3 regions of the Lysinibacillus sp. EB106-09-02-XG168 genome follow, and region 2 is predicted to be linked to each of the others. Evidence: a T-box and tRNA genes for the amino acid it is inferred to sense, from the RefSeq annotation. Region 2 holds a T-box; the other regions hold tRNA genes.

Region 1 (2,225 bases), 3.8 Mb from region 2:
TAGGCATAATACCCAGGAGGATTAGCTCAGCTGGGAGAGCACCTGCCTTACAAGCAGGGGGTCGGCGGTTCGAGCCCGTCATCCTCCACCATTTGCCGGTGTAGCTCAGTTGGTAGAGCAACTGACTTGTAATCAGTAGGTCGTGGGTTCGACTCCTATCGCCGGCACCATAGTTTGAGCCATTAGCTCAGTTGGTAGAGCATCTGACTTTTAATCAGAGGGTCGAAGGTTCGAGTCCTTCATGGCTCACCATTTAAATTGCCAACAAAATATGCGGGTGTGGCGGAATTGGCAGACGCACTAGACTTAGGATCTAGCGCCGCAAGGCGTGGGGGTTCGACTCCCTTCACCCGCACCATATTTTAAATTTAATAATTGCCAGGATAAATAAATCTTATGCACATGCGGAAGTAGTTCAGTGGTAGAACACCACCTTGCCAAGGTGGGGGTCGCGAGTTCGAACCTCGTCTTCCGCTCCAAATGTGCCGGGGTGGCGGAACTGGCAGACGCACAGGACTTAAAATCCTGCGGTAGGTGACTACCGTGCCGGTTCGATTCCGGCCCTCGGCACCATTTTTTATAATTAGCGCCCGTAGCTCAATTGGATAGAGCGTCTGACTACGGATCAGAAGGTTATGGGTTCGACTCCTGTCGGGCGCGCCAAATTAATATTTATCGGAATGTAGCTCAGCTTGGTAGAGCACTTGGTTTGGGACCAAGGGGTCGTAGGTTCGAATCCTGTCATTCCGACCATTTTATGGGGCCTTAGCTCAGCTGGGAGAGCGCCTGCCTTGCACGCAGGAGGTCAGCGGTTCGATCCCGCTAGGCTCCACCATAAAAGATAACCAGTATAAAGATCCTGGCGGCGTAGCTCAGCTGGCTAGAGCGTACGGTTCATACCCGTAAGGTCGGGGGTTCGATCCCCTCTGCCGCCATCTTAAGGACCTTTAGCTCAGTTGGTTAGAGCAGACGGCTCATAACCGTCCGGTCGCAGGTTCGAGTCCTGCAAGGTCCACCATTTATATATTGTTACGGAGGTATACCCAAGTCTGGCTGAAGGGATCGGTCTTGAAAACCGACAGGCGGGTAACACCGCGCGGGGGTTCGAATCCCTCTACCTCCTCCAGTTTATTTTATAAATGGCGCTTAAAAAACTCGAAAAGAATATTTTATTAACGCGGGGTGGAGCAGTGGTAGCTCGTCGGGCTCATAACCCGAAGGTCGTTGGTTCAAATCCGGCCCCCGCAACCAAATGGTCCCGTGGTGTAGCGGTTAACATGCCTGCCTGTCACGCAGGAGATCGCCGGTTCGATCCCGGTCGGGACCGCCATTTTTTTAAAAATATGGGTCAGTAGCTCAGTTGGTAGAGCATTAGATTGAAGCTCTAAGTGTCGGCGGTTCGATTCCGTCCTGACCCACCATATGCGGGTGTAGTTTAATGGTAAAACCTCAGCCTTCCAAGCTGATGTCGTGAGTTCGATTCTCATCACCCGCTCCAATCTAAGGGCCTATAGCTCAGCTGGTTAGAGCGCACGCCTGATAAGCGTGAGGTCGATGGTTCGAGTCCATTTAGGCCCACCATTATTCCGAAGTAGCTCAGTTGGTAGTAGCACCTGACTGTTAATCAGGTTGTCGCAGGTTCGAGTCCTGCCTTCGGAGCCATTTTTTTGTGGGGAAGTACTCAAGAGGCTGAAGAGGCGCCCCTGCTAAGGGTGTAGGTCGGGTAACCGGCGCGAGGGTTCAAATCCCTCCTTCTCCGCCATTGGCCCGTTGGTCAAGTGGTTAAGACACCGCCCTTTCACGGCGGTAACACGGGTTCGAATCCCGTACGGGTCATACTGAAATGCAGTAGATGTAACTTACATCTACTGCATTTTTTTGTATAAATATAGTTTTTAAGATTCTACTAATTGTCTTACACGATTATGATTAGTTGAAATGTATTTGAACATTACTACATATTCTCATTAGAAAACTTAAGTAACTATAAGAAAACGTCTACTCGTTTTAGGTAGACGTTTTGCTCTTTACGCTCTTAATAGCATCCGTTCAAGTGAACTACGTGCTTCTTCAGCAGTGTGAACATCTACTTGAATACGATTATGTGGTTGCCCCTTTTGTATACTTTCTAAAGACCAAAGTAGATGGGGAAGGTCAATACGATTCATCGTAAGACAAGGACAGAAGTTTTCATTTAAAGAGATAATCTGCTTATCAGGGTGCTG
Region 2 (2,225 bases):
ACGGAAGCGAATATTTGCTCGACGTGCTTGGAAATCTTCAAAGTTAGAGCATGAAGAAATTTCACGGTACATATTTTGCGCTGGAATCCAAACTTCTAAATCGTACTTTTTCGCTGCAGTAAAGCCTAAATCAGCTGTACACATTTTTAGTTTGCGGTATGGTAACCCTAATAATTGCAGTACCTTTTCAGCATGACCTGTTAATAGTTCTAATTGTTCATAAGATTCCTCTGGTTTAACAAAGCGTACTAACTCTACTTTGTTGAATTGATGTTGACGAATTAAACCACGTGTATCACGGCCCGCAGATCCTGCCTCTGAACGGAAGCAAGCACTATATGCTGCAAAGCCTTGTGGTAAAGCTTCAGCCGGTAAAATTTCATCACGGTAGAAGTTTGTCACAGGTACTTCTGCTGTTGGAATCATGAAATAATCTGTGTCAACTAATTTAAAGACATCTTCTTCAAATTTAGGTAGTTGTCCTGTACCTGTTAAGCTATCGCGATTAACAATTACAGGTGGTAGCATTTCTTCATAGCCATGCTCTTCTGCATGTAAGTCCATCATAAACGTCATTAATGCACGTTCTAAACGAGCACCAAGGCCACGATAGAATAAGAAACGACTACCCGTCACTTTTGCACCACGTTCAAAGTCTACAATTTGTAAGTCCGTAGCGATATCCCAGTGTGCTTTAATGTCAAAATCAAATGTTGGTACCTCACCCCAAGTATATTCCTCAACATTATCATCCTCTGTTGTGCCAACTGGTACAGATTCATGTGGAACGTTTGGTAAACGCATCATCATATCTTTAAAGCGATCTTCTACATCATTTAATTGGACATCTAGCTCTTTAATTTCATCGCCAACCTGACGCATACGTGCAATAACTTCATCAGCATTTTCCTTATTACGCTTCATAATAGAAATTTGCTCAGATACTTTATTGCGCTCAGCTTTAAGCTCTTCTGTTTTTGCAATTAATTCACGACGCTTTGCATCTAATTGTTCAAAATCGTCTAAGTTTCCTAAATCCTCATTACGTGTTAATAGCATTTCTTTAATTTCCGCGAAATTGTCGCGCACGCGTTTAATATCTAACATCGTCATACCTCCAGTAGATTATTAATGATGGGAAAATAGTTAGTGGGAACACAAAAAAGCCCTCATCCCCAAAAGGGACGAGAGCTACCCGCGTTGCCACCCTAATTGACTAAACACTTTGTACTTTGTCTAATCCACTTATTTCATAACGGCATTTCAGCCGGCGACAGCCTACTTCATTCACTTCGACTGCGCAACTCCAGGACGGATTCACAAGTGCTTTTATCAGCTTCCACCACCCGCTGACTCTCTAAAAAAAACGTGCTTGTTACTACTTCCCATCATCGTGTTAAGTTATTTAAATTTTATCCATACTGTACTATATGAAATGAGATTTTGCAAGTCATACCATAAAAGATACAAAATATTCAAGAATACGTGTATCTTCCGTTAATTCAGGATGGAAGGAACAACCTAATAAATGACCGTCTTTTGCTAACACGATTTTCCCGTCATGCTCCGCTAATACTTCAACACCTTCACCTACAGAAACAATATGTGGCGCGCGTATAAAGACAGCCGGAATAGCAGGACCTATTTCAGGTATGTCGAGCTTCACTTCAAAGCTATCTACTTGACGTCCATAAGAATTCCGTGCAACTACCACGTCCATTACTGCTAAATGTGATTCATAATCCACTAAGTCCTTTGCTAATAAAATCAATCCTGCACATGTTCCAAACATCGGTAAACCTTGCTTTGCAAGTGTGCGAATTGGCTCTAATAGCTCGTATCGATTCAGCAATTTGCGCATCGTTGTGCTTTCTCCACCAGGCAAGACAAGTCCATCAAGCTTCTCTAAATCACTTCTTTGTTTTACTAAGACCGCTTCGCACCCGAGAGACTCTAACGTTTGCACATGCTCTCGCACCGCGCCCTGTAATGCTAAAACACCGATTCGCTTCATTTTACCAGCCTCGCTCTTGCATACGCTCATTTTGACTAAGCTGTGCAATATCAATGCCTTTCATCGGAACACCTAACTCTTTTGAAATTTCAGCAATTAGCTTGTAGTCCTTATAATGCGTAGTAGCTTCAACAATTGCACGAGCAAATTTCTCTGGGTTTTCTGATTTAAAAATACCAGAACCAACAAATACACCGTCAGCTCCAAGCTC
Region 3 (2,225 bases), 200 kb from region 2:
ACCAACGATTCCAGATTCCGTTTCATAGCCAGCATAGCGGATTAGCTGATGATTCCATATACGAACTCGCCCTGGTGCAAAAATCGTTATTGTCGGACGAATTTTCCCATCGTTTGTTGCGTATTGAATATGTTTAAGCAAAGCGTTGAAGATATCCTCTTCATGTGAAAGATCACGGGCATCTTTAACATGCAGCGATTGCCAAAACAATCGACCAATACATTTATTACTATTACGCCACGCGACTTGTGCACCAAAGATTAGTTCTTCCGTTGTCGGTGTATATTCTCCAGTTGTTTTAATATACTGTAATCTATTTTCTAGCCATGTTTTTGACTCGTTTTGCTCTACTTGATAAAGTTCTAAAAATCGTTGTACTTCATGTAAATTCATATCGAACTCCTCCATCTACCCTCATATTAGAGGAATGGAACTATTATCACCACGAAAAAATCTGCAAAAAAACATACATATTTTATATATGAAATACTTTGTTCAATATTTCTTATCATTTTGAGGGATTAGGGAAAAGATAGACACCTTCGCTTCAAGTGCTATTATGAGAATTTCGGGGGATTATAGAGGACAAAGCCTTTTTGTATGTAAAAATTGGTTATACAAGAGATATCTTCAGTTGCAAGTTCGATTTTATTTATCATGATTAAGCCCTTCGCAATACTTAGGAATAGACGTTATTACACGACCATTAGAAATAAAACTTCCTTAACACAAAGGGTGATCCTTTTTAGCTTTTAATTGGCATAAAAAAAGCATGTTACACAAATGTGCAACATGCTTGATGACCCCTACGGGATTCGAACCCGTGTTACCGCCGTGAAAGGGCGGTGTCTTAACCACTTGACCAAGGGGCCGTGGCTCCGAAGGCAGGACTCGAACCTGCGACAACCTGATTAACAGTCAGGTGCTACTACCAACTGAGCTACTTCGGAATAATGGTGGGCCTAAATGGACTCGAACCATCGACCTCACGCTTATCAGGCGTGCGCTCTAACCAGCTGAGCTATAGGCCCATTATTTTGGAGCGGGTGATGAGAATCGAACTCACGACATCAGCTTGGAAGGCTGAGGTTTTACCATTAAACTACACCCGCAAATGGTGGGTCAGGACGGAATCGAACCGCCGACACTTAGAGCTTCAATCTAATGCTCTACCAACTGAGCTACTGACCCGAAAAAATATGGAGGAGGTAGAGGGATTCGAACCCCCGCGCGGTGTTACCCGCCTGTCGGTTTTCAAGACCGATCCCTTCAGCCAGACTTGGGTATACCTCCGTAATATATAAATGGTGGAGCCTAGCGGGATCGAACCGCTGACCTCCTGCGTGCAAGGCAGGCGCTCTCCCAGCTGAGCTAAGGCCCCTTGTTAGGAAAGATGGTCGGAATGACAGGATTCGAACCTACGACCCCTTGGTCCCAAACCAAGTGCTCTACCAAGCTGAGCTACATTCCGATACTATTAGGCTTTATTTGGCGCGCCCGACAGGAGTCGAACCCATAACCTTCTGATCCGTAGTCAGACGCTCTATCCAATTGAGCTACGGGCGCATTTATAAAAACTGATGAGCCATGAAGGACTCGAACCTTCGACCCTCTGATTAAAAGTCAGATGCTCTACCAACTGAGCTAATGGCTCCTATTAAAAAATGAATGGCTGGGGTACTAGGATTCGAACCTAGGCATGACGGAATCAAAATCCGTTGCCTTACCGCTTGGCTATACCCCAATTATTAAAATGGGGCGACTGATGGGAATCGAACCCACGAATGCCGGAACCACAATCCGGTGCGTTAACCACTTCGCCACAATCGCCACTATATATAATCACAGTAGTGTTTGATAACGAGTACCTAGAAACCTGGCAGGGGCAGTAGGAATCGAACCCACACCAAAGGTTTTGGAGACCTCTATTCTACCGTTGAACTATGCCCCTAAAAATGGTGGAGGGGGACGGATTCGAACCGCCGAACCCTAAGGAGCGGATTTACAGTCCGCCGCGTTTAGCCTCTTCGCTACCCCTCCAAGGGATGATGCCGGCGATAGGAGTCGAACCCACGACCTACTGATTACAAGTCAGTTGCTCTACCAACTGAGCTACACCGGCAAAAAAAAATGGCGGTCCCGACCGGGATCGAACCGGCGATCTCCTGCGTGACAGGCAGGCATGTTAACCGCTACACCACGGGACCATTTTGGTTGCGGGGGCC

Evidence for each region. The T-box of region 2 lies ahead of serS (serine--tRNA ligase). A T-box ahead of a tRNA ligase gene usually reads a tRNA of that ligase, here a tRNA-Ser.
Region 1: it encodes a tRNA-Ser, which carries the amino acid that the T-box ahead of serS (serine--tRNA ligase) is inferred to sense. The anticodon was not compared.
Region 3: it encodes a tRNA-Ser, which carries the amino acid that the T-box ahead of serS (serine--tRNA ligase) is inferred to sense. The anticodon was not compared.

The regions. Positions count from the first base shown of each region.
Region 1 covers NZ_JBYTDN010000003.1:3,833,102-3,835,326, reverse strand. Annotated here, with positions in the region: rRNA gene rrf (5S ribosomal RNA) at 1-5, shown strand, start outside; tRNA gene AC3WSO_RS19540 (tRNA-Val) at 16-91, shown strand; tRNA gene AC3WSO_RS19535 (tRNA-Thr) at 95-170, shown strand; tRNA gene AC3WSO_RS19530 (tRNA-Lys) at 177-252, shown strand; tRNA gene AC3WSO_RS19525 (tRNA-Leu) at 274-358, shown strand; tRNA gene AC3WSO_RS19520 (tRNA-Gly) at 405-479, shown strand; tRNA gene AC3WSO_RS19515 (tRNA-Leu) at 485-573, shown strand; tRNA gene AC3WSO_RS19510 (tRNA-Arg) at 587-663, shown strand; tRNA gene AC3WSO_RS19505 (tRNA-Pro) at 677-753, shown strand; tRNA gene AC3WSO_RS19500 (tRNA-Ala) at 760-835, shown strand; tRNA gene AC3WSO_RS19495 (tRNA-Met) at 862-935, shown strand; tRNA gene AC3WSO_RS19490 (tRNA-Ile) at 942-1,018, shown strand; tRNA gene AC3WSO_RS19485 (tRNA-Ser) at 1,034-1,126, shown strand; tRNA gene AC3WSO_RS19480 (tRNA-Met) at 1,177-1,251, shown strand; tRNA gene AC3WSO_RS19475 (tRNA-Asp) at 1,255-1,330, shown strand; tRNA gene AC3WSO_RS19470 (tRNA-Phe) at 1,346-1,421, shown strand; tRNA gene AC3WSO_RS19465 (tRNA-Gly) at 1,425-1,498, shown strand; tRNA gene AC3WSO_RS19460 (tRNA-Ile) at 1,505-1,581, shown strand; tRNA gene AC3WSO_RS19455 (tRNA-Asn) at 1,586-1,662, shown strand; tRNA gene AC3WSO_RS19450 (tRNA-Ser) at 1,672-1,762, shown strand; tRNA gene AC3WSO_RS19445 (tRNA-Glu) at 1,765-1,836, shown strand; gene nadA (quinolinate synthase NadA) at 2,028-2,225, opposite strand, start outside.
Region 2 covers NZ_JBYTDN010000003.1:22,251-24,475, reverse strand. Annotated here, with positions in the region: gene serS (serine--tRNA ligase) at 1-1,107, opposite strand, end outside; T-box leader at 1,178-1,401, opposite strand; gene pdxT (pyridoxal 5'-phosphate synthase glutaminase subunit PdxT) at 1,451-2,014, opposite strand; gene pdxS (pyridoxal 5'-phosphate synthase lyase subunit PdxS) at 2,016-2,225, opposite strand, start outside.
Region 3 covers NZ_JBYTDN010000003.1:227,029-229,253, reverse strand. Annotated here, with positions in the region: gene AC3WSO_RS02290 (nitric oxide synthase oxygenase) at 1-393, opposite strand, end outside; tRNA gene AC3WSO_RS02285 (tRNA-Glu) at 801-872, opposite strand; tRNA gene AC3WSO_RS02280 (tRNA-Asn) at 874-950, opposite strand; tRNA gene AC3WSO_RS02275 (tRNA-Ile) at 955-1,031, opposite strand; tRNA gene AC3WSO_RS02270 (tRNA-Gly) at 1,039-1,112, opposite strand; tRNA gene AC3WSO_RS02265 (tRNA-Phe) at 1,116-1,191, opposite strand; tRNA gene AC3WSO_RS02260 (tRNA-Ser) at 1,201-1,293, opposite strand; tRNA gene AC3WSO_RS02255 (tRNA-Ala) at 1,306-1,381, opposite strand; tRNA gene AC3WSO_RS02250 (tRNA-Pro) at 1,395-1,471, opposite strand; tRNA gene AC3WSO_RS02245 (tRNA-Arg) at 1,490-1,566, opposite strand; tRNA gene AC3WSO_RS02240 (tRNA-Lys) at 1,582-1,654, opposite strand; tRNA gene AC3WSO_RS02235 (tRNA-Gln) at 1,670-1,744, opposite strand; tRNA gene AC3WSO_RS02230 (tRNA-His) at 1,755-1,830, opposite strand; tRNA gene AC3WSO_RS02225 (tRNA-Trp) at 1,878-1,951, opposite strand; tRNA gene AC3WSO_RS02220 (tRNA-Tyr) at 1,957-2,040, opposite strand; tRNA gene AC3WSO_RS02215 (tRNA-Thr) at 2,050-2,122, opposite strand; tRNA gene AC3WSO_RS02210 (tRNA-Asp) at 2,132-2,207, opposite strand; tRNA gene AC3WSO_RS02205 (tRNA-Met) at 2,212-2,225, opposite strand, start outside.